2 regions of the Cytobacillus sp. SAFR-174 genome follow, and region 1 is predicted to be linked to the other one. Evidence: riboswitches for the same ligand, from Rfam matches in the RefSeq annotation. Region 1 holds a riboswitch; the other holds the start of a gene.
The links. Region 1 has a riboswitch for preQ1 ahead of queC (7-cyano-7-deazaguanine synthase QueC). Riboswitches for the same ligand answer to the same signal wherever they lie in the genome.
Positions count from the first base shown of each region.

Region 1 (15,119 bases):
AGAAGGAATAGTAAATGGTGCCAGCTTTTTGCGGAGTATGAATACCATTCCGATTATAAATGCAAAGCCCTGTGATACGACTGTTGCATAAGCGGCTCCTTCAATACCAAGCTGGAATACAGAAATAAAAAGAGGATCCAGGATTGCATTTAATACAACTGCTATCAGGACAAAGTATAAAGGATTTTTGCTGTCTCCGAGCGCCCTGAGTATAGTTCCTATAAAATTGTAGCCAAATAAAAACAGAATTCCAATAAAGTTAATCTGCAAATAGGATGCTGCACCTTCGGCCATTCCCGCAGGTGTGCCCATTAAGGCCAAAATCCTTTCAGCAAGCAGGAATCCGGCTGTTCCGAGAACAACTGACAAAATTGCCTGAATGACGGTAAAGGCATTTAGATATCGTTTCAGCCCCTCTTCGTGATCTCCTCCCTTCTGCTGGGATAAAATCGTTAATGCCGCATTGTTTATGCCGATGATAAAAGAAAGTACTGTAAAAATTACAGTGCCTGAAACTGCGGCAGCTCCCAATGCATCAGCCCCCAGCAGATTCCCGACCCACAGACTATCTGTAAATTGATAGGATATCTGCAGGAAATTTGTGAGCATAATGGGAGTGGAGAACACCAGCAGCTGTTTGAATATGTTTCCTTTTGTAAAATCCTGCTGAGCCATCTATACACCTTCCTAATTTTTTTCACAGTTTCTATTATTAACTATTTCACTTTCAGTTTCCATTTTTATGGTTTTGTGTGTTTTTAAGTTTCTAAAATTTTTTTCTTAACCGCTGTCACATTTTTTTCACATATTACTGGCGTCTGAACGCTGTTGTAGCACACTTTGTAAAAAGCAAAATTATTTTTCCATAATTTACAACGTTTAAAAAGTGTAAAACCCTGTATTTAACAATTTTAATTTCTTATAATGTAGATATGTTCAATGAGGAGGGAAATAGTTGAAATCACGTCTTAAGAAGCCTTCGACGATTATTTCTATTGCATTGGTGGTCACGGTGATTTTGGCAGCGGTTATTTGGACCGTACAAGCAGGAAAAAAGGATGTGACAGTTCCGTTTTCTTCTGTGGAAAAAATTATTGCCTCCCAGGATGGAAAGACTGTTGCAGTACAGGAATATAAAAATGGAAAACTGCTCATTACAGCTCCTGATGGCGAGTACATTTCTCATGTGCCTCCCAACAGTGAGATGGTTGATAAATTAGTAGAAACCTATAATATACAATATACTTTCGCAACCACAGGACCATATACCCCCTGGATTCTGGGCGGTGTAGTCCTCTTGTTTATAGCCATTGGAATTTACCTGTTTAAATCAGGTAAAGGCGGAATGGGCGCTACAAATACAATGAAGCAAAGTGTCTCGAAGCCTAAGGCCCTTCCTTCCGTTTCACTTGAAGATGTTGGCGGAATTCAGGAAGAAATGAAAGAGGAAATCATGCAGACTCTTTCCATCTTAAAAGAACCTGAGAAATCTTTAAAAATGGGGATCAAGCCGCCGAAGGGAATTCTTTTATACGGACCTCCCGGAACGGGAAAAACCCTGCTGGCTCAGGCAATTGCCAAGGAGCTTGGTGCCACTTTCTTTTCAACAAGCGGTTCCGGGTTTAATGAATTATTCGTAGGTGTTGGTGCATCCCGTGTCAGAAACCTTTTCCAGAATGCCAGAAAGCATTCTCCTGCTGTCGTCTTTATTGACGAGGTAGATGCACTTGCAGGACGGAGAAAGCAACATGGCGGAGAAGAAAGTGAAAAAACGTTAACTGAACTGCTGGTCCAGCTGGACGGCGGACATTCCAATGATGGAATATTATTTATTGCCGCCACAAACCGGAAGGATATGCTCGACGAAGCATTCCTGCGTCCTGGACGGATTGACTTCTCCTTCAACGTTCCACTTCCAGATACAAAGGGACGGAGAGAGATTATTAACATTCATACACGAAACAGGTTACTGGCTGAAGATGTAATGACAACTCTGGGCGATCTGGCAGAAAGCACCTCTGGTTTTTCAGGTGCAGATCTTCATTCTCTCTTCGAAACGGCAAGCCGCAGAGCAGTCCGAAACGGCCAGGAAATTATCTCAAAAGAAGATTTGGATTACGCTCTGGACCGTACTATTCTAGGAACCACCACCCGGGCTTTACAGGATGCCGGAACGAAGCAGCGGGTTGCAATCCATGAAGCTGGCCATGCATTAGTGGCTGCTTTAACAAAACCTGGATCCGTCCGGAAAGCAACCATTATTCCGCGTGGCGAAGCGCTTGGGTATGTAGCTCCTATCCAGAAAGAACTTCATTTATCGACAACAAGTGAATTGCTGGACCAGGTCGCGATGATACTCGCTGGCGGTGTATCAGAACGAATGATTCTTGGCGAGCACAGCATTGGGGTAAGCGGTGATGTTAAACAAGCGAAGCATATCATTGAGCAAATGGTTGATACAGGGTTACTTGATAACGGCTTCGAGCTTACTTTCAACAAAGGACAAAAAGAAGCTAAAATGCAGGATCTATTCCAAAAAGCATTAGAAAGATGCGAATTGATTATCGCTAATCATCAGCCTCAATTTGAGAAACTGGTAGAAGCCCTTCTGGAGAAAGAAACATTGGAAGGCAGTGAAGTCCAGGAGATTGCTGGAGAATTGAAGGCAGAAATGGTTATAGCATGATAACGGAACCGGCTCCTGCCTTGGGGCTGGTTTTTCTTTTTTAACTTTGTCTATTATAATAATATTATGTAAAGTGTATTTGAAAAGCCTTCTAATATAGAAGGCTTTACCTGCTATCCCCTGCCGGATGCTCTGCCTCTGATAAAGTTAACCACAATGATGATTGCTGCGATTACCAGCAGAATATGAATAATGCCTCCAGCTACTTTAAATATTAATCCAAGAATCCATAATACAAGCAGAATACCTGCTAAAGTCCAAAGCATACAGGTCACCCCCTTCGCTTTTGATTTATTCCTTACATACCCCTTTATAGGCAAGAAAATTCCTTAACTGCTGAAATACTGACATTGTTATGTTTTACAATGGATAGTTATTTTAATCCTGAAAGTTTTTCAAATACCCGTATTTTTCATCAGCAGTATCTGCATCCTTTCTCCGTCTTTGCATATACTATATTCACGGCCGCCCACCTCTTCTAACGCTATCGTTGCGGGACTAACCAGACCGGAATGTGGGCGGCCACCTGTATAGGTGACAAGTACCTATACCACCACTAGACCACTTTCGCACACACCATTAAAGCTGCAAACCGCTCAGGGGTTGCAGCTTTTATTTTTAAGGTCCGTCATCAATCAGTTCGTAGCCTGGAATCAGTTCTGACAGCGGAACAATTTGGGCTTTCTCTTTATATACAGGTATATACTCTTTTAGCACACTAACCATCTTTGTACCTGTTATGCCGACATGGCCGATTGCGATGATGCGTTCGTTTTGCACGAGTTTTTCAGCAAGTCTGTCAGCCTGTTTGGTGATATGTGCTGTCGTATAAATATCATCGAAGAAAATATTGTTTTCGACATAAGGAACACCTATTTCATTTGCCAGCTTGCCGACGACGCTTTTTCCGGTTGTTTTGCTGTCAAGATAAAATAATCCGTGTTCTTTACATACTTCAAGGACAACTCTCATGACCCGTTCATTTTCAGTGGCTCTTGAACCCATATGATGATTCATGCCGACCGCATGGGGCACTTCTTTAATGGCGCTCTCTACTCTGCTGCGGATTTCTTCATCTGTTAAATCTGTTGTGATGGCCCCCGGCCCAAGCCAGCTCCTTTTTCCTCTTTTCGGCTCCATCGGCATATGAACGATTACTTCATGCCCGTTTTTATTTGCCAGTTCTGCATCTTCTTTTGTCGTTGGCATGAAGGGCATGATGGCAGCCGTCAAGGTCACCGGCAGTTCCATCATTTCTTTTGTTCCCTTCATATTGTTCCCAAGATCGTCAGTGACAATGGCCAATTCAGGTTTTGGAGAAGCAGCACTTATGGGAGTTCCTATACTTCCGAATGAAAAAATCAATACAAATATGCTGAAGAATCTCTTCATTTTTCCATCCTCCTTTGCGCTAGCATTCCCTGATTCCCTAAATCCGTTCCAATACAAAAACTGCCAGGATCTTAAATCCTGGCAGTACCCTATTTCTTATGCATTTTAAACTCAAGGAAAAGCTCATTATAATAAGCAAGCATCCTTTTTCCCAGGTTCTCGTAAACCTCCAGCCGCGCTGTCATTTCTTCATCCGGATAAAAACGTTCGTCAGAGATTGTTTCTTTGTCCATATATTTCAGCGCCTCTTTATTTGGCGTTGAATACCCGACGTATTCTGTATTTTGCGCCGCATTTTCCGGGTCAAGGATGAAATTCATAAACTGGTGGGCCGCTTCCGGGTTTTTAGCAGTCTTAGGGATGACCATATTATCAAACCAGAGATTGGAGCCTTCTTCCGGAACTACATATTCAAGATTATCCTTCTCCCACATAAGCTCCTGTGCCGTGCCGGACCAGACCACGCCAATGCCGGCTTCATCATTTTCCATCAGCATTCTGATTTCATCACCCACAATGGCCTTAATGTTAGGTGTAAGACGATCGAGTTTTTCTTTAGCTTCCATCAAATGGCCTTTATCTTTGTCATTAAGAGAATAATGAAGACTGTTGAGCCCCATGCCCATTACTTCCCTTGCTCCATCAATCAGGAGGATCTGGTTCTTTAATTCAGGGTCCCATAGATCATTCCAGCTCGTGATTTTTTTATCACCTAAAATATCGGTGTTATAAAGAATACCGACTGTGCCCCAGAAATAGGGAATTGAATACTCATTTTCAGGATCAAAAGGCAGGTCCATAAAACGAGGATCAATATATTTCAGGTTTGGAATTTTAGAATGATCAACCGGCAGCAGCAGGTCATCTTCCTTCATTTTTTCAATCGCATATTCTGATGGAACTGCAATATCATAAGCTGTTCCGCCCTGTTCAATTTTCGTCATCATCGCTTCATTGGAATCGAATGTTTCATAGATGACTTTAATGCCTGTTTCCTGTTCGAACTTATCCACCAGGTCTGCATCAATATAATCGCCCCAGTTAAAAATGGTCAATGTATTGCCGCTTGTGTAGCCCTGGGAGGAATTCAGCCCGGAAACGATGTACAACAAGGCGAATGAAACGATTAATACGGCGGCGAGCGCCTGAATAAGCTTCTTCATTGCCTTACCCCCATTCCATTCGGCTTATCATTGCGCTTTGTAATAAAGTAATAGCCTGTCACCAGAATGATGGTAAATAGGAAAAGCAAAGCGGATAAAGCATTGATATTTAGTGAAACTCCCCTTCTTGCCAGGGAATAAATCTCAACTGACAAAGTGGTAAAGCCATTGCCTGTAACAAAGAAAGTGACGGCAAAATCATCCAGAGAATAGGTCAGGGCCATAAAAAAGCCTGCGAAAATTCCAGGTGTGATATAAGGGAGAATGACCTTAGTCAGCACATCCAACCTGCTGGCCCCAAGATCCATGGCAGCATAAATCATCGATGTGCTCATTTCTTCAATCTTAGGCAAAACCATCAGAACGACAATCGGAACACTGAAGGCGATGTGTGCCAGTAAAACAGATACAAATCCAAGCTTAAGTCCGATCATCGTAAAAAGAATTAAAAACGACGCGCCAATAATGACATCCGGACTGACAATCAGCACATTATTCAACGACAGGAGCGTGTTTTTCACTCTGCGCTTTCGTGCATAAGCAATCGCAAGTGCCCCAGCCACTCCAAAGATGGTCGATATCGCTGCAGATAAAAGAGCAATAATAACCGTGTTCAGGACAATGATGAGCAATCGGGTATCCGCAAACAGCTCCCGATACCAATCCAAAGTAAATCCTTCGAATTGATACATGGTTCCTCCACTGTTGAAGGAATAAAATATTAAGTAAAAGATCGGGGCGTACAGGATGATAAAGATAAGAGCCAAATAAACTGCCGGCCATTTCCTGTTCTTTTTCATTTATAGGATCCCCCGCTTTCTTCTGCCTGTCAGCACCATAATGAGTACCATGGCAATAATCAGGAAGACGGCAATGGTAGAGCCCATTCCCCAATCCTGTGTTACAAGAAAGTGCTGCTCAATGGCGGTTCCAAGAGTAATGACACGGTTTCCAGCAATCAGTCTTGTCAGCATGAATAATGATAGAGCAGGGATAAAGACAATCTGGCATCCTGCTTTAACGCCATCCAGTGTCAATGGAAAGATAACACGCTTGAATGTTACCCAGGAAGAACCGCCCAAATCATTGGAAGCATCCAAAAGCGTTGGATTCAATTCATCTAAAGAATTAAATATCGGCAATATCATAAAAGGAAGAAATATATAGACCGACACAAAGATAAAGCTGAAATCCGTAAACAGGATTTGTCTTCCGCCGATTCCCATCGCTTCCAGAAAGTTATTCGCAGCGCCATAGGTTCCGAAGATGCCAAGGAAAGCATAGGCTTTCAAAAGCAGATTAATCCAGGATGGCAGGATGATCAATAAGAGCCACAGCTGCTTATGCTTCGTTTTCGTCAGCAGGTAGGCCGTCGGATATGCGATCAGTAATGAAAATAACGTTATTAAAAAGGCATACCAAAAGGAGCTTAGCGTCATTTTTAAATAAACAGGCGTAAAGAATTTCCGATAATTCTCCAATGTGAAATGCCCTTCAATATCAAAGAATGAATAATACAGAACAAGAAGCAAAGGCGTCACAACAAAGAGGGCAATCCAAAGCACATAAGGAATTAAATAAAAATTGCGGGAATTAGTTCTCATGGCTTCCCTCTTCATAAGCTTCCAGACGCTTATCAAATTCCTCTTCGGTTTCCCCATGCCTCATGACGTGAATCGCTTCAGGGTCGAAATGAAGGCCAATTTGATCCCCGACGGTCGCCTTTTTGGTTGAATGGACGAGCCACTCATTGCCATCGCTGTCATAGCAGCTGATCTCATAATGTACTCCCCTGAATAGCTGGGAGTCAACTTTAACCTTCAGCTTCCCATCATCCGGGGCTGTAATAGCCAGGTCTTCAGGCCGGATTACAATCTCAACTTCTTCATTCGGCTCAAAGCCTCCGTCAACACACTCAAATAACCTTCCGGCAAACTGTACCTGATAATCCTTGATCATCGTTCCGGCAACTATATTGGATTCACCAATAAAATCTGCTACAAAGCGATTGATCGGCTCGTCATAAATATCAGTAGGAGTACCGCTCTGCTCAATGCTTCCGCTGTTAAGCACGAAGATTTCATCTGACATGGCAAGTGCTTCCTCCTGGTCATGTGTGACGAAAATAAACGTGATGCCAAGATTTCTCTGCAGCTCCCTAAGTTCATACTGCATTTCGGTCCGCAGCTTCAGGTCAAGAGCGGATAGGGGCTCATCCAGGAGAATGACCTCAGGCTCATTGACAATGGCCCTTGCGATGGCAACACGCTGGCGCTGCCCTCCTGACATTTCTTTAATTTCCCGGTTTTCATAGCCTTCAAGGTTTACAAACTTCAGCGCTTCTTTTACTTTTTTCTCAATCTCCGCTTTCTTCATTTTTTTGATTTTTAAGCCGAATGCTATGTTTTCATACACATTCAGATGCGGAAACAGGGCATAGTCCTGAAAAACCGTGTTTACTTGCCTTTTGTTGGCGGGAACATGATTAATGACTTTTCCATTAAAATAGATATCCCCATCAGAAGGTTCAGTAAAGCCGGCAATCAGCCGCAATATCGTCGTTTTCCCGCAGCCCGATGGACCCAGCAGGGTATAAAACTTCCCGCGTTCAATTTCAAAGCTGACATTTTTTAAAACTGGCGGATCATTATCATATCTTTTTGTCACCGAATTAAAACGGATAATGGTGTTATCTGTCATCTAACTCTCCCTATCTATAGAAATTTACAGCACGTATGCCTTGTTAAGTTCAAACGTATAATATCATAGATTGCCCGAAATCTGTCATATATTGCAATTTGCCTACAAAAATAACCCCGCATCTTGAATGCGGGATTATAGATGCTACACTCCCCGCTTATTGCCCCATACATAGGTATGCAGCTGCGGAAGAACTTTCACATCTGTCAGCTCACTGTCATGAATCGTTTTTTCAATAAGCCAATCATATTTATCAAGCAGCCTCTGCAGTAAATTCCGGTCGTCTGCTGTTACCGTATCATCATTTCCCACCTGCAGATAAAACGGAACCCCTGGATAGCGCTGATATACGTTTTTGGCATATTCATAATCCTCATCATCAAAAACAACGATCTTCAGGGAGAACTGCTGATCTTCTCTTCTGCCTGCCTGCAGTTTATTCACGATCAGATCAAGCACTTCAAAGTCCGTATTCATGCCTGAACTCGGCGGCTTTGGGGACAGGGTCAGTTCATCAATATCATAAAACCAATCCTGCCAGCGGCTTCCCTGTGTTTCGAGGCAGAGCTTAATACGTTCAGCTTTAAGCAGAGAAATTAATTCACCCAAATTTTTCAGAAGAGCCGGATTGCCGCCCGAAATGGTTACGAAAGAAAATCCGTCCCCGCCGAGTTCTTTAAGCTCCTTCCAGATTTCATCCGGTTCCATTTGGCGGATGCTGTCCTTCGCACTTCCATCCCAGGTAAAAGAGGAATCACACCAGCTGCAGGAATAATCACATCCTGCTGTACGGACGAACATCGTTTTTTGGCCGATCACCATTCCTTCCCCCTGAATAGTCGGCCCGAAGATTTCCAGTACAGGAATCTTACTCAATTTCCATCCACTCCCTTCTTGCTTCAGCATAGCTAGTAGGAGTTTCAAAAAGGCGCACAAATTCAACTCTTGCACCGTCATATTGCTCTATTCTGTTTTGCAGGCTTTCTTGCATTTTTTCATAAATCCAGACAACCATATTCTCGGCTGTCGTATTCATTGGGGGCAGCGTTTCGTTCAGGTACTTATGGTCAAGAAATATCTCAATCTCGTTTTTCCAGATTTCTTTTATGTCGCCGAAATCAATCATTAACCCTCTGTCATCCACGAATCCGCTTATGCCAAAAATCACCTTATAGGTGTGGCCATGCAGGTTTTTGCATTTTCCTTCATAGCAATGCAAATGATGGGCTGAATCAAAAGTGAATTCCTTGCTGACCATTACACGCTTATGGTGGTATTTCAGCTGATCCGGCTTAATGTCTTCATTAATTTTTTGGAGTTTTTCAACAATCCTGAAACCGTACATAGCTTAAAGCTCCCCCTTTTCACTGAGGTATTCTTCAAGGCCTTTTTGTCTTAAATGACATGCAGGACACTCACCGCAGCCATCTGCCGGAATGCCGTTGTAGCATGTCAGCGTATTATTACGCACATACTCAAGGGCATCCAATTCATCTGCAAGCTTCCATGTTTCAGCTTTATTGAGCCACATTAAAGGCGTATGGATCACAAACTGTTCATCCATTGACAGATTCAGTGTGACATTCAGTGATTTGATAAAAATGTCCCGGCAATCAGGGTAGCCGCTGAAATCTGTTTCACATACACCGGTAATAATATGCCTGGCATTGATCTGACTGGCCAGTACACCGGCAAAGGACATGAATAAAAGGTTTCTTCCGGGCACAAATGTCGATGGAAGCCCGCCTTCCTCTCCATCCTTTACTTCAATATCATCACGGGTCAGTGCGTTTGGCGCAAGCTGATTCAATAGGGACATATCAAGGATATGATGCCTGATTCCCAGATCTTTTGCTATTTCCTTGGCACATTCAATTTCAAGTTTGTGCCGCTGATTATAATTAAAAGTGACTGCTTCCACCTCGGCAAAACGTTCCTTTGCCCAGAATAAGCAAGTAGTACTATCCTGGCCGCCGCTGAATACAACGAGCGCTTTATCATTTTTCATAAAAATATTCTCCTTTAACATAGAAAAACAGGACCACTAAGAAAGCAGACCTGTTTTCCTTAGTTTTTTAAAGAGGGTAGCTAGAACCTCTACCGTGTACACGGATTTTCTATTGAACTATCAGTTTATATTATCATCTTTACAGGAATTTTAGAAGATATTACTTATATTCAAACGAAAAGTTTTATAATTCAAAATCGTGGAAAAGTATTAATACATCGCCGATTTCAAAAGGAGGGATTGAAGCCATGATCAGGTTTACATCGACTTCACGCTATTCCTTTGGCATTGCAAAAAAAGGGACATTTGCAAGAAGGTCTGCAGGAATGAATATTCAGGACAGGTCTGCTCTGATACGAATGGGACTGCTCCAATAAAAGAAACCGGTAAAAAAAGGTGCGGCTATTGCCTGCACCTTTTTTGCGTATCAATTTTCTGAATCAGCCTCCAGCAGATCCCAGGCAGTAATGATGCCTTTTGGTTTTTCAGTGGGCTTTCCATTCTCGGTTACAATGATCCCTTCAAGTTTTTCATTATTATTTCTGCTCTCCTCAAACATATCCTCCAAATCGAAAATAGAGGTATTCGTACCGGCAAAGGCTATTTGATGCTTGGATTTCTTGTTGTAAAGCTCTTTGATTTTCACCTTTTTCAGCTGGATCGTTTCTTCCGTAAAATGCTCTGCCATCCATTTTACAATATCCGCCGAGGTTAATAGCCAGGAATATTCCTCTTCCCGGGAGTAAATGGGAAACTGGGAATGTGAAAATTTATTGATAATGGCAAGTACATCTGAAAGCTTGCCATCTTCATAAAAATAAAACACCGGTGTGGCAGCAATCGAAATCGCGGTTTTGGGCTTTTCAAAATGGCCGGCAATCAGTTCAATTTTTTCCACCGTTTCCAGGTGCGGTTCTGCTATATAATAATCCAGATCAATTTTTTCATGAACAATAGCATTTCTCAGTTTGGCAAACTGATATAAATCGTCCTCATATAATCGAATCAGCGAATGGTTTTTCTGTATTTCAATCAGCTTATAAAACCTGTCAGTTCTGGCTTGTTTAGCAGATTGTTTCAAAGCCTTGTGAATTCGGTTAAAGGCTGCCTCAAATCTTTCTGATAAGTTCATTTTTATATCTGTACCCACAATAATCTCTCCCTAATTCATAATGTCCCTACTTTATTCCCATATTAGAGGACAAAATAAACTATGAAGATTCTGGCTCGCCTTCCGGCAGAATAATTTGCACAAATAGAATTTTCAATCTATTATATGATATTATATTGTTTAGCTGAAGACATTGCATAAATATATAAGTTTACTAATAAATTTTTTCGTTCTAACGTTAATAAACATAGATTTCCTTTGTTTTAGGAAAGAATAATATGTGTATTTAGTCTCGGCGAAAATGGATATTTATTATTACTGAATAATATTTTACAACCTTCAGCTACCTACAATTATTGAGAAAGCTGGTGAAATCATGGAGTATACTGTACATCCTTTAGGAGATAATGCCGTTCTTATTGAACTTGGGAACGAAATCAGTGAGGATGCACATCAAAAAGTGCAGACACTGACAGCCTTTCTCGAGAAACATCGTCCAGATTGGATGATTGAATACATACCCGCTTACACAACCGTCACTGTTTTTTATAATCCATTCGAGATCTATCAGCTTTCAGATGGAGAACTTCCATTTGACTTCATATGTTCTCTCCTAAAACCGCTTATGGAAGAGCTGGGGGAAAATAAAGCAGTGGAAGCAAGAATAGTGGAAATTCCGGTTTGCTATGGAGGAGAATTCGGTCCTGATCTTGATTATGTTGCCGAACATAATGGACTTACCCCTGATGAAGTAATAGACATTCACTCTTCTGGCAGCTATCTGGTCTATATGATCGGCTTTGCGCCAGGCTTCCCTTTTATCGGCGGAATGTCAGAACAAATTGCCGCACCAAGACGGGATACACCACGGTTAAAAATTCCCGAGCGTACAGTTGGAATTGCCGGGATGCAGACCGGGATATACCCAATTGAGACGCCAGGAGGCTGGCAGCTGATCGGCCGTACTCCTGTTAAGCTGTTTCGCCCAATGGATGAATCCCCTACCTTGTTAAAAGCTGGCGATAAAATCAAATTCAGGCCAATCAGTCTGGAAGAATACCATCATTGGGAGGAGACGGATCAATGATTAAAGTGTTAAAGCCTGGACTCCTTTCAAGCATTCAGGATCTGGGAAGAACCGGCTATCAGAAGTTTGGCGTCATAGCCAGCGGGGCAATGGATCCTTTTTCACATAGGATGGCCAATCTGCTGTCCGGAAATGAGGAGAATGATCCTGCATTGGAAATAACGATGATGGGCCCAACCCTGACATTTGAAGAAGACACATTAATTTCAATTTGCAGCGGTGATCTTTCCCCTTCGATCAATGGCCAGCCTATTCGGACATGGCGGTCTGTTTTTGTGAAAAAAGGCAGCGAACTTAAATTCGGAGGATGCCAAAAAGGGTGCCGGGCCTATCTGGCTGTTTCCGGTGGTTTTGACGTTCCGGAAGTAATGAACAGTAAATCCACCTACCTGCGCGCTGGTATTGGCGGCTTTAAAGGCAGAGCATTAAAGGCTGGAGATGTGGTGGAAACCGGCAAACCTTCCCTCCAGTCTTTGAAAATGAAGGACTATTTATCAAAGCAGCTCCTTGATAAAGTTTTTGTTGAAAACGACTGGGGCATTGCTTCAAAACTCATTCCGGAAACTGTGGGGAATCCGGAAATCAGAATCACCAGGGGACGTCAATTTGATTTATTTACCCATGAAAGCAGGATTCAGCTTTTTAATCACGCATTTGAGGTGACAGCACAATCTGACAGGATGGGATATAGATTGAAGGGCCCTGCCCTTGCCCTGTCAGAGCATGCTGAACAAATATCTGAGGCCGTCAATTTTGGTTCCATTCAGGTTCCGCCTGATGGAAATCCGATTGTCCTGCTTGCTGACAGGCAGACAACCGGCGGATATCCGAAAATTGGACAGGTTGCCGCTGTCGATCTTCCCCTTCTGGCACAAGCTAAACCCGGGGATGCCTTACGGTTTGTGGAAATATCAAATAAAGAGGCGCAACAGTTACTTATAAAGAGAGAACTGAAATTAAAGGAATTAAAACAAGGGATATCTTTAAAAACCAGAGGAGGAAATTAACATGCACATTGTAGATATTAACTGTGATATGGGAGAAAGCTTTGGTTCCTACAAGATGGGACGCGATGAGGAAATCCTGGACCACATCACCTCAGCCAATATCGCCTGCGGCTTCCATGCCGGCGACCCTGCGACCATGCGAAAAACAGTCAGATTGGCGCTTGAGAAAAATGTTGGCCTGGGTGTCCATCCGGGACTCCAGGACCTGCACGGGTTCGGCCGCAGGGATATTAGTATTACACCTCAGGAAGCCTATGACCTGGTGGTCTACCAGATTGGCGCTTTATATGCTTTTGTTAAATCAGAAGGCGGTAAGCTTCAGCATGTTAAACCACACGGTGCACTGTTTAACATGGCCTCAAAAAGCGCACCATTATCGGAAGCAATTGCAGAAGCTGTTTACAAAGTGGATCCAGAACTGATTCTGTTCGGTCTCTCAGGGGGCGAATTGGTTAAAGCCGGCAGGAAAATTGGCCTCCGGTCCGCCAATGAAGTATTTTCAGACCGGACCTATCAGGAGGACGGATCGCTTACGTCAAGACGGGAAAGCAATGCACTGATTACTGATCACAGCGCTGCTGTTAATCAGGTAATCCGCATGGTCAAGGAAGGAAAAGTTCATTCTGTTCAAGGCACTGATGTATCCATTGAGGCCAATACGATCTGCATCCACGGTGACGGGGAAAGCGCTCTTGAATTTGCCCAGTACATTCCGAAGGCATTGAATGAAGCTGGTATCCAGGTAGCAAAAATCAGTGATATTTTGAAATAAAATTGGTATTGATGGAGAAAATTAATGCTTGTGCGAATGGCACCCCATCAGCCCCTGCAGGCTGATGGCATAAAAAAATAACCACAAATTGAATTATTGGGGGAAAATGCATGAAAAAGCAATCTAATGCCAGTCTTTTACTTGGCGCTGCCTTCCTTATGGCTACATCTGCCATTGGCCCGGGCTTCCTGACTCAGACGACTGTATTTACAGAAACCCTGCTTGCGAGCTTCGGGTTTGTCATTTTAATTTCTATTATTATTGATATTGGTGCACAGATGAATATCTGGCGAATTATTGCTGTGTCTGAAAAACGGGCCCAGGATATTGCCAATGATGTCCTGCCGGGCCTCGGATATTTCCTGGCTGCCCTGATTGTTATGGGTGGACTGGCTTTTAATATCGGAAATATTGCAGGTGCCGGGCTGGGTACTAATGTTATTTTCGGCATTTCGCCTGAATTTGGCGCCCTTTTAAGCGGAATTCTGGCAATTGGCATTTTTCTTGTAAAAGAAGCCGGAAAATTAATGGACCGCTTCACACAGATTTTAGGATTTGTCATGATCGGATTAACTCTTTATGTCATGTTTACGGCACAGCCTCCTGTTGGTGAAGCTGTCGTCAAAACGTTTGTTCCAGACAAAATTGATATTCTGGCCATTATTACACTAGTCGGCGGTACGGTCGGCGGCTATATCACTTTTGCTGGCGGCCATCGCCTAATTGATGCAGGTGTCAAAGGAAAAGAAGCTCTTCCTGAAGTCACAAAGAGCTCTGTGAGTGCAATCGGGATTGCTTCCATAATGCGTATCTTCCTTTTCCTCGCAGCCCTAGGTGTAGTTTCGCAGGGCTTGGCACTGGACCCATCCAACCCGCCAGCTTCTGTTTTCCAGCTGGCTGCGGGCAATATTGGCTATAAAATGTTTGGAGTTGTAATGTGGGCAGCAGCCATCACTTCTGTAGTCGGTGCAGCCTATACCTCAGTCTCATTTATTCGGACATTGAGTCCTTCTATTGAAAAATATCATAAATGGGTGATTGTCGGGTTTATTGCCGTTTCTACATTTGTCTTTGTTTTAATTGGAAAGCCGGTAAAAATACTGGTTTTAGTTGGTTCATTAAATGGTCTTATCCTGCCAATCGCATTAGGTGTCATGCTGATTGCTGCCTATAAAACCAAAATTGTCGGTGAC
Region 1 is NZ_JBQCMZ010000002.1:240,960-256,078, reverse strand. Features, by position in the region: gene ACTHRG_RS03560 (MATE family efflux transporter) at 1-675, opposite strand, end outside; gene ACTHRG_RS03555 (AAA family ATPase) at 956-2,686, shown strand; gene ACTHRG_RS03550 (lmo0937 family membrane protein) at 2,800-2,952, opposite strand; gene ACTHRG_RS03545 (divergent polysaccharide deacetylase family protein) at 3,305-4,078, opposite strand; gene ACTHRG_RS03540 (ABC transporter substrate-binding protein) at 4,168-5,241, opposite strand; gene ACTHRG_RS03535 (ABC transporter permease) at 5,238-6,041, opposite strand; gene ACTHRG_RS03530 (ABC transporter permease) at 6,042-6,845, opposite strand; gene ACTHRG_RS03525 (ABC transporter ATP-binding protein) at 6,835-7,941, opposite strand; gene queE (7-carboxy-7-deazaguanine synthase QueE) at 8,086-8,817, opposite strand; gene queD (6-carboxytetrahydropterin synthase QueD) at 8,810-9,286, opposite strand; gene queC (7-cyano-7-deazaguanine synthase QueC) at 9,290-9,949, opposite strand; PreQ1 riboswitch class I at 10,003-10,045, opposite strand; gene ACTHRG_RS03505 (hypothetical protein) at 10,198-10,326, shown strand; gene ACTHRG_RS03500 (CBS domain-containing protein) at 10,377-11,099, opposite strand; gene pxpB (5-oxoprolinase subunit PxpB) at 11,437-12,147, shown strand; gene ACTHRG_RS03490 (biotin-dependent carboxyltransferase family protein) at 12,144-13,154, shown strand; gene ACTHRG_RS03485 (LamB/YcsF family protein) at 13,156-13,926, shown strand; gene ACTHRG_RS03480 (NRAMP family divalent metal transporter) at 14,037-15,119, shown strand, end outside.

Region 2 (15,119 bases), on a different contig from region 1:
ACCTGGAAGAAAGTGTGAAATTAAGTCCCGTCCAATATTATAAACGGGGATTGGCGGAAAGGTCGAAGGAATCATTTGCCCGGCTGTTTTCAGGGGTGTTGTAAAAAAGTGCCATTGATGTGGCACTTTTTTTGTGTGGAGGGGTGCTGCTTTTATAATCTGCAAATAGAAGAGGGGACTTGCAAATAGAATAGTGGAATTTGCAAATAGATAGGTAAAATGCAAACAGAGATCCGGAACCTGCAAATAGATGAGCAAATTTGCAAATAGTCCAGCCGAAATTACAAATAGATGAGCGAACTTGCAAATAGACCAGCCCAACTTGCAAATAGATAGGTAAATGCAAATAGAAACCCGGAACCTGCAAATAGATGAGCAAGCCCGCAAATAGACCAACCGAAATTACAAATAGATGAGCAAACTTGCAAATAGGCCAATCAAACCTGCAAATAGATAGGTAAATGCAAATAGAGATCCGGAACCTGCAAATAGATCAGCAAATTTGCAAATAGACCAACCGAAATTACAAATAGATGAGCGAACTTGCAAATAGACCAGCCAAACTTGCAAATAAATAGGTAAATGCAAATAGAAACCCGGAACCTGCAAATAGATGAGCAAGCCCGCAAATAGACCAGCCGAAATTACAAATAGATGAGCAAGCCTGCAAATAGACCAGTCAAACTTGCAAATAGATAGGTAAAATGTAAATAGAGCCCCGGAACCTGCAAATAGATGAGCAAATTTGCAAATAGACCAACCGAAATTACAAATAGATGAACAAGCCTGCAAATAGACCAGTCAAACTTGCAAATAGATAGGTAAAATGCAAATAGAGCCCCGGAACCTGCAAATAGGGACCCGGAACCTGCAAATAGGGACCCGGAATCTGCAAATAGATGAGCAAATTTGCAAATAGACCAACCGAACTAACAAATAGACCAACCAAACCTGCAAATAGATCCAGCACTGGTACAAGCAACCCCCCCATTTACGTCTCCAGACCGAGGCATAATCATCCTCCTTATTGGTCAAAAAAGGAAAAAATCATACTAAAATAAAGTTCAGTACGGTATGATTAGAATAGTTTGAAAAGTTAGACAGAAGGGGGTTCACTATGCTTTCACAATCAGTCATTCATGATGTAATTATGGCAGCTCTGGCCACTGGCGGGGATTTTGCCGAAGTATTTGTTGAGGATCGTTTCACCAATAACCTTGCGCTTCAGGGCGGGAAAATTGAGAGCAGCTTATCAGGCCGGGATTATGGGATCGGCATTCGCGTGTTTAAGGGGCTGCAGAGTGTGTATGCTTACACAACGGATGGGTCGAAGGAAGGTTTGCTGAAAGCTGCGGGCAATGCTGCCCAGGCGATCGGTGGAGAAAAAATTATTCAGCCCGCACAGCTGCAAAAAGAAATGATTCCGGCAGCACATCCTATATCTCTGAATCCGCGCGAGGTGGAGAAGCTCCGCAAAGTAGATGTCATGAAAAAGGCATATGAAATTGCGAAGAACTATCACAGCAGCATCCAGCAGGTTACGGTCAGGTATTTGGATGAAGAACAGAATGTGCTGATAGCAAACTCCGAAGGTAAATTTGTTGAAGACCGGCGGGTGCGAAGCCGCCTTGCCATACAGTCGATTGCGGCAGAAGGAAACCAAATGCAGCCTGGATTCTATGGACCTGGAGCCCATAAAGGCTTTGAATTTATGGAAAACCTGAACTTGGAGCATTACGCCAATGAAGCATCCCGCATTGCCGTTACGATGCTTGGGGCAGACCCTTGTCCAAGCGGGAAGTTCCCTGTGATCATCGATAATGAATTCGGCGGGGTTATTTTCCACGAAGCTTGCGGACATGGCCTTGAAGCTACATCTGTAGCGAAGGAAAACTCTGTTTTTGCAAACCGGATCGGCGAAAAAGTGGCCTCGAATGTCGTTACATACATTGATGACGGCACGCTTGCCAATGAGTGGGGATCGATTACGATCGATGATGAAGGCGAAAAGGCGCGTAAAAATGTCCTGATTGAAAATGGAATTTTAAAAGGTTACTTGATTGATAAATTCGGCGGACGCAGGATGGGCATGGAATCGACAGGATCGGGAAGGCGGCAGTCCTACCGCTTTGCACCGACTTCGAGAATGACCAATACGTACATTGCAAACGGCAAGTCCACTCCGGAAGAAATCGTCTCAAATACAGAGTATGGAATTTATACTAAATACATGGGCGGCGGCCAGGTCAATACCACAACGGGCGATTACAACTTTGCCGTCATGGAAGCGTATCTCGTAAAAGACGGAAAAATCGGCAAGCCGTTAAAGGGTGCTACGTTAATAGGGAATGGCCCGAAAACACTCCAGCTGGTTGATATGGTGGGAAATAACCTGGACCATGGTGCTGGCATGTGCGGTTCACAGAGCGGAAGCATTCCTGTCAATGTTGGCCAGCCGATGATCCGCGTAAGCGAAATGACTGTTGGCGGAACAAAGGGAGGCGAATAATATGAACCTGCAGGAATTTAAGGAAAAGCTCTTTCAGCTTGGCGGGCAGCATGGTTTCACAGATATGGAGCTTTATTATGAGAGAGAGGAAAAGTTCGCCTGCGAGCTTTTCAAAGGGGAAATCGATTCTTACGACACTTCCGAAGTGTTCGGAACCTCCTTCCGAGGCCTTTACGAAGGCAGGATGGGCTATGCTTTTACGGAAAAACTGGATGAGGAATCCCTGTCTTTTCTGATCGGGAATGCGAAGGAAAACTCTCAATTTATTGAGGATGAAGTACAGGAAGAAATCTTTGCCGGCAGCGAAAAGTATGAGTCTGGAAGCTACTATTCAAGCAGTCTTGCGGAAGTTACGATTGCTGAAAAAATAAATTTGCTTAAGCAAATAGAAAAGCACATCTATGCCTATGATGAGCGGGTAACCGGGACCGATTATTTCATGCTGCGCAGCGGTGAAACAGAAAGGGTTCTTCTCAACAGCAAAGGCCTGCATCTCAGCGAAAAGAACAATCATGCCGGCATTTATGTATCAGTCATCGTAAAGCAGGGAGATCAGGTGAAAAATGGTGAATACTCCAAGTTTACGAGAGACTTTTCGATCTTGAATCCGGAGGAAATAGCTAGGCATGCAGTAGAAGAAGCATTATCACAGCTGGATGCCAGGAGTGCTGAAAGCAAAAACTACCCTGTTCTGCTGAGAAACGATGCCGCCGGCGCCCTGCTGCAGACATACATCCCGATTTTTTCAGCGGAAAACACCCAAAAAGGGCAATCGGCTCTTAAGGGGAAAACGGGTGAAAGCATTGCTGTGGCATCATTGAATATCGTAGATGACCCATTTTTAGAAGAAGGTCTGCTCAGTTCTAATTTTGACAGCGAAGGGGTTGCCACTGCCAGAAAAGATATTGTGAAAGACGGCAGGCTTATTACCTTGATGCATAACCGCAAAACAGCACAAAAAGATGGTGTGGAATCGACAGGCAATGCCTATAAAGCTTCTTATAAGGGCACTTTGACGGTAGCTCCAACGAATCTTTACGTCAATCCATCCGATCAAAGCTATGATGAGCTGGTATCTTCGCTCTCAGAGGGTATCATCATAACCGAATTATCCGGCCTCCATTCCGGTGCCAATACCGTATCAGGGGACTTTTCCATTGCGGCTAACGGCTATTATGTCAAAGATGGAAAAGTGCAAAATGCCGTAAACCAAATGACGATTGCCGGAAACTTCTATGAGCTGTTAAATAATATTGAAGCCATCGGTTCAGACTTGGAGTTTTCGTTGGGTTTCATGGCCACAGGCTACATTGGCTCCCCATCTCTATTAATCAGGGAGCTGGCTGTGACGGTTGAATAAATAAACGGGATGGCACACCACTTCGCAGGTGGTGTGCTTTCTTCATTCTGCGGGATGCAGGATAAACTATAAAACATGTTAGATAAATCTTAAGCAATGTTAGATAAACCTTAAGAGATGTTAGATATATCAAAAGGGTTGCAAGATATATTTAAAAATTTGTCAGATATAAATAATAAGCTGAAAAGTCAGCAGGAAAAATAAAGGATTTTCTTTTCGGAAAATAGAAACTCTGCTGATAAACAAAAATAGGAGGCAAAAAGATGAAAACCCTCGAAACCAGCCGCCTGATTCTGCGCAGCCTTACCCATGATGATGCAGCCAGGGTAGAAGAATACGCAAGTGATTATGATGTGGCAAAAACGACATTAAATATTCCCCATCCTTATCCTGAAGGGGGAGCAAGGGAGTTTATTACAGGCATCCTGGAAGCAGAGAGAAACGGTAAGATTGCGATTTTCGCTATTACGAGAAAGGAGGATAATGGCTTAATAGGACTCATCAATATTATAGGCACTAATGCTAATAGAAGGGCGGAGATCGGCTATTGGATCGGCAAGCCTTTCTGGGGCAAAGGGTATGGTACAGAGGCTGCCAGGGCAGTTATTAAGTACGGATTTGAAGAACTGAACCATAACCGGATTTATGCTCTTGCCTTTACGGACAATCCTGGATCATGGAGGATTATGGAGAAGTCAGGAATGAAGCATGAAGGGATTTTGCGGCAGCATGCAATAAGAGATGGAAGGCCGGTGGATTTGACCTACTATGCCATTCTGCGTGAGGAATACACCGGGTAAGGGAGCCGCTGTTTGAATCTCACTCCACAATATGTTTCAATAGAAGCAAATCTTTTTTATCATGGAGGTTCATGTGCGGATCATTGCTTCCCATCCTTTTTTTACAGTCAGCAGGAAGATCGACTGGAATCAGCAGCAATACATTGAACAAGAACTTTTTCTTCACTTATTTGAGGATCACATCCTGTCGCCATCAGAAAAGTTTCTCCTTGATGAAGTTTGGGATATGTCATACAGAAATTCCAGTTGTGAATTTGGTTTCCTTTATCTCCATACCAATCGGGGGGTGTTTTCTTTTCAAGTAAAGTCAGACCCGAATCACTTTATAAACCTATATAGAGATCTTAAAAAGTAAAAGCCGGAATTGTCACGAACAACAATTCCGGCTCCATTATTATGCCTGCTCTGTCAGGCGTACAAGCATATGTGCGAGCTTATGCCTTTCTTCATCATCTCCGACTTTCCATAACTCCTTCAGCAGCTGTTCTTCACGGTTTTTGGGCTCCACATTTTCAGCGAGGTAGCCAGCCACTTTTTCCGCTGTTACGGCAAGCTGTTCCTCATTTAATCCCAGCTTTTTGCCAAGCTCAATTCGTTCCGCCAGATAGCCCTTAAATTCATCGAAGCTGCTTAAAATATCTTCTGCTCGTTCATTGGACATCTTGTCCATTGCGCTTTTAATATTTTTTGTATCCAGTTCACCATCTTGTTTGATTACATGTTCTTGTTCATTCATTTCAGTAGACCTCCCAAAGGATTGTTTGTTTTCTTATTAAATATCCTTTCAGAAGGAGAATTAAACTCTTTTAGATTTCACTGGATGGTGTTTCTTGAACAGCTTTCAGTTTCCTGAATTTCACTTTTGACATGATCACGCCAATTTCATATAGCCCGATAAGAGGCACGAGGACTAGAATCTGTGAAAATAAATCTGGTGGTGTAATGAGAGCTGATACAACGGCCATGATCAAATAAGCGTATTTTCGCATTGAACTGAGCATAACTGGGGTGACAATGCCGATCGTTGTCAGAAACAATAACAGCAAGGGTACCTCAAACAAAAAACCAAAAGGAATGGTTGACATCAGGAGAAACGAAAAATACTCCCTGGCTGTGATCATCATCGCAAAATGTGATTCACCCAATAGCATTAAAAACTGATAAATAGCAGGGAATATAATAAAAAATCCGAAGCCAAGCCCGCCGATAAAGCTGAAAAGAATGGCCGGGAAAAACATTAGAGATACTCTGCTTTCTTTTTCCGTTAAAGCTGGCTTCACAAACAGCCAGATCTGATAGGAAATGAAAGGAAGCGAAAGCCCAAGGCTGATGCTTCCTGCAATTCCTGTGTACAGCTTAATGACATCAAGCGGTCCAAGCATAACCAGCTCATGATCGTTTGAGAGCATAGGGATCAGCCGGTTGATGAAAAACAGACATAGGGCAAAGCTGACAATAAAGAAAATCAGAGATCGAATCAGCACTTTTCTCAGGTCTGTTAAATGCTCTATAAGGGTTTGTTCGTCCGTTTTCATTCTAAACCCTCCTGTTAAAGCGGTTTATCCTTCCGATCAGCCGTTTCAATTGAACGTGCTTTTGAATCAGGTTCATCGTCATCGCTCATAATTTCTCTGGCTGATTTTTTGAATTCTGATAAGGTCCTTCCAAAGGCAGACCCGATCTCAGGAAGCTTTTTAGGACCAAAGATAATTAAGGTGATAACCAGTATGATAATCAATCCGGGTATTCCAATATTTGAAAGCCCCATGGAGTTCACTCCTTCGTGAAAAATTTCTTAAAAGGTAAGTTAGTATTAGCTTGAACTTCGAGAACTGTCCAGCTCCAGCGCCTACCCCCTCGAGGTCACAAGCTTGTCTTGTTTCGGCTCCTAGGGACTCGAGACATAAGCCAATCCCTTCCAGAAGGAAAGGACACCTTCTTGCAGGGCCCGTCTTATGCTTGTCGTCCCTAAGCAGTCGCCTCCACATTTCCGACAATCCTCCCAAAAAGGCAAAGAACGCCTTTCCGGGAGGCTCGTCTTGTGCTTGAGGCCCACAGGATGTGGGTCATGCAGACGTTGCCACAGGACGTGGCGTTCTTAGTCTGCGTTCCTTCGTAACCAAGGCGCTTGCGCTTTTCTTATGCAAGCAGGCCGCCTTCTTTGCTGTATTTGATGATTCCTTCAGCAGCACGATAGGCGAGTGCCCCTACAGTTCCTGTCGGATTATATCCTCCGTTGTGAGGGAAAGCGGAGGCACCAACGACAAAGACATTCTCTGCATCCCACATTTGGAGATAGTTATTTACGGCTGATGTTTCAGGCTCTGCCCCCATGATGACACCGCCTGTATTGTGTGTCGTCTGGTAAGGGACGATATCGTAATGCTCCAGCTGCTGCCGGTCGTTAATTTTTGAAGGTCCCATTTCCTTCATGATGTTGTCTGTGATTTTTCCAATATAGTTATAAAGATTCTTATCCTGTTCAGTGAAATCGTATGTCATACGAAGCAGCGGAAGCCCGTAAGCATCTTTATAAGAAGGATCCAGATCCATATAATTGTGCTGAACAGGCATGGATGCCCCCTGGGTGCCAATGCTTAAAGCCCGTGTGAAATACTTAATGGAATTCTCCTTAAACTTGCTGCCCCATTTCGGTGTATCAGTCGGAACCATATTATATTGAATCGGACGGTATCCTGACTGGTTGATAGATATGGAGCCGCCATGGATAAAGCCAAGATCCGAGTGGTCAAAATTGTCCCCATTGTAATCATCCACCGTTGCACCGAGGGCACCGGCACCCATAAATGTGTTAAATTGTTCTTCATCAAAAAAGCCCGCTGACCCGGGAAGGATCTGATAGCAATAGTTCTTCCCGATCACCCCTGATCCTGTATCAGGGTTGTATGGACGTCCCAGTTTGGATGTCAGAAGAAGGCGGGTGTTATTCATGACATAGCTGGTCAGAATAACCATTTCAGCCGGCTGAATGAATTCTTCTTTTGTCTGGACATCCACATAGCGCACACCGGTTGCTTTTTTGCCATCGTGAATAATTTCCGTTACATTCGCAAAGTTGCGGATATCCACATTTCCCGTTTCTTTGGCAAATGGAATAACGGCCACAGTCGGATCAGCTTTTGCTCCATATTCACAGCCGAATCGTTCGCAAAACGCACAATACTGGCATGGAGCCATCTTGGCGCCATATTGGTTTTCATATGCCTCGCTCATATTGCCGGATGGCATTTGGTAAGGTTTCATCCCCAATGATTTTGCTGCCTTTTTAAATCTGGCTGTAATGGGTGTTTCCTTCATTGGAGGGTTTGGGAACGGATCCGCTCTTTTTGGCCCCAGCTCAGCTTCTTCTCCGCCAATACCTGCCGCCTTTTCAAATTCGTAAAAATAAGGCTCCAATTCATCGTATGTAATGCCCCAATCCTGAACTTGAAGACCTTTGATCTTGGCTTCGCCATATTTTTTAACTGTCTGTGACTTGATTTCAAAGTCATAAGGCAGAAAGCGGAAAGTATGCCCATTCCAGTGAACACCGGACCCGCCTAAGCCTTCGCCCAGCAAAAAGGACCCAAGCTGGCGCATAGGAAGGGCACGTTCCTTCCCATGATTGCGGAACGTAATCGTTTCTTTAGAAAGATCCTGCATTAATTCATAGCGGATTCCATAACGCAGTTCATCATGGACCACATAGTAGTCCTTCACGCCGCGCTCTTTTCCACGCTCCAGGCCGACTACTTTTAATCCCTGTTTCCCAAGCTCAGCCGCAATGATTCCGCCGGCCCATCCGACTCCTACAATGACTGCATCCGTTTTTGGCAATGTTTTCGCCATTTTTACCACTTCCTTAAAAGATAGTACTATTTCGTATATGAATGGAGACTGTTTGGTTTAATTTTCACAAATTTTTCAGACTCAATTTGATTGATATAGCTCATTTGATGGCCAGGAAAGTCTTTCATTTTCCAGCCTTCCATATTTTTGTTTCCGGCGTAGGCAGGGTCTGCATATACACCTTCAATGGTGGCGGCCCGGAGAATATTAAAGAACGTCCTTGCAGTAACACCCCGGAGCTTCACTTTATCCTCTTCAAAGGCTGTAAGAATTTCATCCTGCTGTTCGCCCTCCAATTCAGCAAATGGCTTCTTGAACTTTTCATTGCTGTAGGTCTGCAGGGCAGCAAGTCCGACATCAAATATTTCATGCCGTTTTAAAGGGGATTGGTAACCCTGAAAGTTCGACCCTGGGAAGAACGGACCCTGCATATATTCCCTTGTATTGTTGCCCCATGAGCCCGCAAGCTGATGGTCGATAAAAAATGGAACATCCAAATCATTCGCACCAGGGCCATTTTCATCCTTTGGATAAATTCTCTCAACGGCAGCCTGCAGGATTCCGAATGTCTCGGGGTTTGTGAAATATAAAGGCGACTGCTGATAGGCAACCTGATCATGCCCGTTTGTATGGGCATTCTCTTCCGTTGCTGTACCGTCTTTGTTCATGTTTGCACCAATTAAGCCGCCAAGAATACCGCCTCCTACTAAACCGCCGGCAACTAACCCGGAATTGCGGATGAATCTTCTCCGGGACATGGTTGATTCTTGTTTTTGTTCATGTTCAGACATCTATATGGAAACCTCCTTTTATTTGCCATTATGGAGAAAAATATACTTGTCTAAACAGTTTGATAGGAATATTTTTTGGATTGTGAAAAGAAGAGAGGAGATAAGGGGGTTTTTATCGCAGTCTAACGGGCAGTAAGACCCCCGCTTCAAGACTCAGAGGAATCAAAGGAGGATAAGCGTGGGGGGGGGGCAAACTGCCCGTAAAGGCCCGATTGGTGAGATACAGTGAAACTTGCCGATGCGCAGCAGAGGCTTAGTTGAACCAATCGGGTTCGTAGTGTCGATTGATTGAAGCGCTAGCGGAGATCTTAGCGACACTAGAACGCGACTAACAATCAGTGGGGGTTAAGGAAAACCCCCACTGATTGAAGTTTCACTTTATGGCATTAAAAAAGATGCAAACCGATTGGTCTGCACCTTTTTTAAGTCCGAATGACGGACAACCTGGAGATTACGATTTGCATAGGGCCGAACCGATTTTAAATATATCGGTTATAGACGAGAGTGCCTTTCGAACGCTCTGCAAACCCTCCCTGGTTTCTTGCAATGCCAATGACGAACCTTGAAGTCGCTGTTACGCTTTTCATCGTCAACCAGTCCCTTCCGTTTTGTTATTGGCCTTGCATTATTTGTTTACCCCGTATACTTGTGTTAAAACCTGTTTATTTAAAAAATTGGAGTTTTTTTCTTTAATAGATAAAATGAAAGAAAGGAAGTGAAACACGATGAAAACGAAGAAAGAAATCCGTGAGTACATATGGAATTTTCTTGAGGAGAACAAGCTTGGCCGCTTTCCGTTTCCTTTAACGAATAGAATTCCCAATTTCAAAGGAGCTGAAAAAGCGGCTGCATTTGTTTTTACTATGCCTGAGTATAAAGAGGCTAAGGTCATTAAGGTAAATCCTGATTCTCCGCAGCTGCCGGTCCGCACCCAAATTCTGAAAGATGGAAAAACATTGCTGGTTCCGACTCCACGGCTGAAAGCAGGTTTTATTATGGTAAAGCCGGAGTGGGTACCGCCCGGGGAGGAGCGAAAAGCAGCGAGCCTTAAGCATATTCACTCATACGGGAAAGAAGTTCCCCTCACAGAATTGCCGAAAATTGATTTGTTTTTTGCCGGATCAGTGGGGCTTCACCGGGATGGCCGGCGGGTCGGAAAAGGGGAGGGCTATGCTGACCGGGAGTATGCGATAATCAGGGAACTGGGGAATCCTGAAATCCCTGTGATAGGAACAGTTAACAGCGCCCAGGTGACAGAAGCAGATATCCCGAGGGATCCTTATGATATGACTGTCGACTGGATTGCCACTGAAAAGGAACTGATCAAAACCAATACGCCCTATCCAAAACCAGCCGGGATTCAATGGGATCTTGTCACGGAGAAGGAAATGGAAGAGATGCCGGTTTTGCGTGAAATATGGGAGATCACAAATGGAAAGGCAGCCAAGTAATTGACTGCCTTTTAAGCTTTAACTTCGTCCATATTCTTTAAAACATCATCAATCATGGCGTGATTTTCGGGGGATTCATCAATATGATTCCATAAGATTTTTCCCTGAGGCGAGAAAAGCCACGTCCCGCCCTGAATGTAGACATCCTGAGTTTTCATTGATTTCATGACAAACTCCTTTTGTTTTTCATCCTTAGGGATAAAGCCGCCAACTTTTCCTGTCATAAACCCAAGTGCTGCCTTTGAAAGAAGCTTCCATTTTGGCATGGTTTTATGTCCCGTTCCTCTATAAGCTTCCCGGGAAGGGTCGCCGAGGATCGGAAAAGGGAACGGACCGAATTGCTCAAGGAATTGACTGATAAAGGTTCCTTTCGAAGGAGCAATGACAATGACTTGAAAACCTTTTGCTTCTACTTCATTTATGCGCTCGCGCAACTGCGCAAGATATTCCCGGCAGACCGGTCAGCCAAGATGGCGGACGAAGACAGCCATTGTGTATTGGCTGCTGATGGCCTGTTCAAGCGTAATATTTTTATCAGGATTTTGGGTTTCTAAAATATATTTCATGAAATATCCCGCCTTTCGGATTTACATCTGATCATACCTAATTCTATTGAAGGAATAAAGAATTGCGGCTTGCACATAAAAAAACAGGAGTTCGCACTCCTGTTTAGTCCCGGCTCCCCAATATCCCAAAAATGCGAAGGATATTTATGAACAGGTTGATAAAATCAAGGTATAGAGCCATCAACGGTACTTCTTCCGGTGACACTCCATACTGTTTCATGCGATTGAAGTCGAATAGCACATATCCGCTGAACACAAGCACTCCGATGAAGGAGAATGCTAGCATCGCGTTAGAGCTTAACGGCCAGATGAGGCTGAAAATTCCGATCGCAATAAGGGCGAGCAATGCCGCAATCAGCATGCCGCCAAGGAAAGATAAGTCCCGCTTCGTTGTCGAAGCATATACGGCTAAGCCCGTGAACACAACCGTGGTCGTAGCAAGTGCTGTTAAAACAGGGTTAGGTCCAATAGCAGCCAGGTAGTGGGCAACAATCGGGTAGGTCGTCATTCCTGAAATAAATGTAAATACATAAAGGAATGTATACCCAATAGCTTTTTTGCGGCGGAGCAGGAAAGCGAAAAGCAGCATTCCAAGTTCAAGAAGCATCAGCTGCAAAAAAAGGGCTGGAGGGATGAAAACACCCGCCATCGTTCCGATAAATGCGATCCCCAATGATAAGGCAAACGCCCGTAAGACAGAAGGCAAATAACTGTTATTTGCAGTATGCTGTACATACATTTTTTCATTTCTCCTCTAAATTCATTTTGTATATGTATATACGACTGAGCTATTATTTAAGTTTCATTAATTATTTATTTTTTAAAAGGTCTCTTATTTCAGTTAAAAGCTCGATATTTTTATCCACAGCTGGTGCAGGTGCTGCTTCTTCTTTCTTTTTGAAACGATTGTTAATAATCCTGATAAAGACGAAAATGGAGAATGCCACGATGAAGAAATCCACCACATTCTGTATGAATAAACCGTATTTTACCTGTGCTCCGCCGACTTTCACCATCAAATCCGTAAAGTTAACTCCGCCCATTAGCAATCCGACAAGCGGCATAATGATATCATCTACAAGGGAAGATACAATCTTACCGAAGGCAGCTCCGATTACAACCCCAACCGCCAAATCCAGGACATTTCCCTTTAGAGCGAATTTTTTAAACTCATTCCACATAACAAGTCACCTTTCTTTGAAAATTACCGTTATTATACTATGAAGAAGGTATGAAAACCAGATAGGGAAGGACCTATTGACAGAAACAGGCTTTTTCTCTATAGTAACTATGACAATTATATTTCTATTATTCCCGTGTGAGCGGGAGAGGTTCATAGCTTCACCCTCTATAAAAAACTATGGCTTTGATTATAATAATCAACCATATCCACGAGAGGATATGGTTTTATTTTTCAAGCTGTACTTTTCGGACCTCTCTTTAGGATCAGCGGGATCATATAAAGGGAGGCTATTTTTATGTCAGGAAGAAAAGATGAGGAATTAACGGATATTACATTGTTGGGAAATCAGGGTACTAAATATCTTTTTGAATATGCTCCTGAGATTCTGGAGGCTTTTGATAATAAGCATCCAAACCGCGATTATTTTGTAAAGTTTAATTGCCCTGAGTTTACGAGCCTTTGCCCAAAAACAGGCCAGCCGGATTTTGCGACCATCTATATCAGCTATATTCCGGATCAAAAGATGGTAGAGAGCAAGTCATTGAAGCTATATCTTTTCAGCTTCAGAAATCATGGCGATTTCCATGAGGACTGCATGAATATCATTATGAATGATCTTATCGAATTAATGGATCCCCGCTATATTGAGGTTTGGGGCAAGTTCACTCCGCGTGGAGGAATCTCCATCGATCCGTATTGCAACTACGGAAAGCCGGGGACGAAATATGAAGAAATGGCCGATTACCGCTTGATGAACCATGATCTATATCCGGAGACAATTGACAATCGCTAAACCATAGCTTGCTTAAAGTTCATTTTTAAAATAATATCAAAAAAGGCAGAGGAATCTGCTTTTTTTGTTGCAGAAAATATACATAAGTGGGATTATATTTAGGGAATATTCTGTATTTTAATAGAGCAGTACAATAATAAAGCTCTGAAAGGGGATATAATGAAGAAAAGCATACATAAAAAAGATCCTCGCTTTAAGATTGCAGAGAAAGAAGCGTGGATTGGCATTGGTCTGGTACTCTTTAATTTTATTTGGTGGTATGGGTTTGCCTATGGGCTGGGGTCCGAACCTGCCGATGAGTATACATTCATCATGGGGATGCCTGCCTGGTTTTTCTGGAGCTGTGTAGCCGGATTTGTTGTCATGGTGATACTGGTATCAGCAGCTGTAAAATTCCTGTTTAAGGAAGTTCCGTTCGAAGAAAACGGGGAAGGGGGAGAATCCGAATGAACTGGCAGGTTATTGCTCCTCTTCTTTTCTTTTTAGTCATTATTTTTCTGGTGGGTCTATGGTCCAGCAGAAAGATTGATACGAGCAGTTCGTTTCTTCAGGATTATTTTCTTGGAGGAAGGCAGCTGGGCGGTTTTATTCTGGCCATGACCATGATTGCAACATACGGCAGTGCCAGCAGTTTCATTGGGGGTCCCGGTGTTGCATACACCCAGGGGCTTGGCTGGGTATTGCTTGCCATGTCACAGGTTGTTACTGGTTATTTCGTCCTCATGGTTCTTGGGAAAAAGTTTGCGATTACAGCAAGAAAGTATAATGCTGTAACACTCATCGATTTTCTGAAAGAGAGATATAACAGCAAATGGGTTGTCTGGCTATCCTCGCTCAGCATCATTATTTTCCTTTTTTCCGCCATGGCTGCCCAATGGGTTGGCGGAGCAAGGTTAATTGAATCACTGACAGGATTAAGCTATTTATCTGCTTTGTTTATTTTCGCGGCTTCTGTCATGGTCTACGTTGTCATTGGCGGCTTCCGTGCAGTTGCCGTAACGGATGCCGTCCAGGGCGGAATTATGTTCATCGGCACCATGATCCTTCTGGTTGCTGTTATTGTGGCAGGTGGAGGGATACCGAATATTATCAGTGATCTGTCTTCAGAAAACCCGAATCTGATTACACCGTTTGGCTTTGATGGCGGATTGACCCCTTTATATGTGTCCTCATTCTGGATTTTGGTTGGAGTGGGGGTTGTAGGTCTTCCTCAGGTTGCGGTAAGGGCCATGTCCTATAAAAATGCCAAAGCCATGCATAGGGCCATTATCATCGGAACAATAGTGGTCGGCTTTATCATGCTGGGCATGCATTTAATTGGCGTGTTTGCCCGGCCGATTCTTCCGGGAATTGAGGTGGGGGATAAAGTTATGCCGATGATTGCCATGGAAGTCCTTCCACCATGGCTTGCGGGAATTGTGCTGGCTGCACCGATGGCTGCCATCATGTCAACCGTGGATTCCCTGCTCCTCCTGGTCAGCTCTGCGATTGTAAAAGATGTGTATATTAATTACATTAAACCTGATGCTGAAGAAAGCACGATTAAGAGAATGAGTTTTGCAGTCACAGCTCTGCTGGGAATTCTGGTATGCATTATGGCGCTCAGTCCGCCCGATTTGCTGATTTGGCTGAATCTCTTTTCTTTCGGAGGACTGGAAGCAGCGTTCATATGGCCAGTTGTGCTGGGTCTTTATTGGGCGAAGGGGAATAAATATGGTGCGGTGGCCTCCATGATAACCGGAACGGCTTCCTATATTTTATTCCATACTTTTTATCCCAATGCTTTAGGCATGAATACAGTCGTATTGCCTATTGCT
Region 2 is NZ_JBQCMZ010000004.1:20,075-35,193, reverse strand. Features, by position in the region: gene cls (cardiolipin synthase) at 1-104, shown strand, start outside; gene ACTHRG_RS05515 (hypothetical protein) at 767-991, opposite strand; gene ACTHRG_RS05510 (TldD/PmbA family protein) at 1,118-2,509, shown strand; gene ACTHRG_RS05505 (TldD/PmbA family protein) at 2,511-3,869, shown strand; gene ACTHRG_RS05500 (GNAT family N-acetyltransferase) at 4,133-4,669, shown strand; gene ACTHRG_RS05495 (DUF3243 domain-containing protein) at 5,064-5,405, opposite strand; gene tatC (twin-arginine translocase subunit TatC) at 5,476-6,204, opposite strand; gene tatA (twin-arginine translocase TatA/TatE family subunit) at 6,219-6,437, opposite strand; gene ACTHRG_RS05480 (GMC family oxidoreductase) at 6,809-8,518, opposite strand; gene ACTHRG_RS05475 (gluconate 2-dehydrogenase subunit 3 family protein) at 8,545-9,309, opposite strand; gene ACTHRG_RS05470 (5-formyltetrahydrofolate cyclo-ligase) at 10,035-10,760, shown strand; partial or broken gene ACTHRG_RS05465 (AhpC/TSA family protein) at 10,772-11,209, opposite strand; gene ACTHRG_RS05460 (Bax inhibitor-1/YccA family protein) at 11,430-12,065, opposite strand; gene mscL (large conductance mechanosensitive channel protein MscL) at 12,136-12,507, opposite strand; PreQ1 riboswitch class I at 12,649-12,694, shown strand; gene queF (preQ(1) synthase) at 12,805-13,302, shown strand; gene ACTHRG_RS05445 (YhdT family protein) at 13,462-13,752, shown strand; gene panF (sodium/pantothenate symporter) at 13,749-15,119, shown strand, end outside.
Region 2: it holds a riboswitch for preQ1, as region 1 does, so the genes downstream of both, queF (preQ(1) synthase) here and queC (7-cyano-7-deazaguanine synthase QueC) in region 1, are expected to answer to the same signal.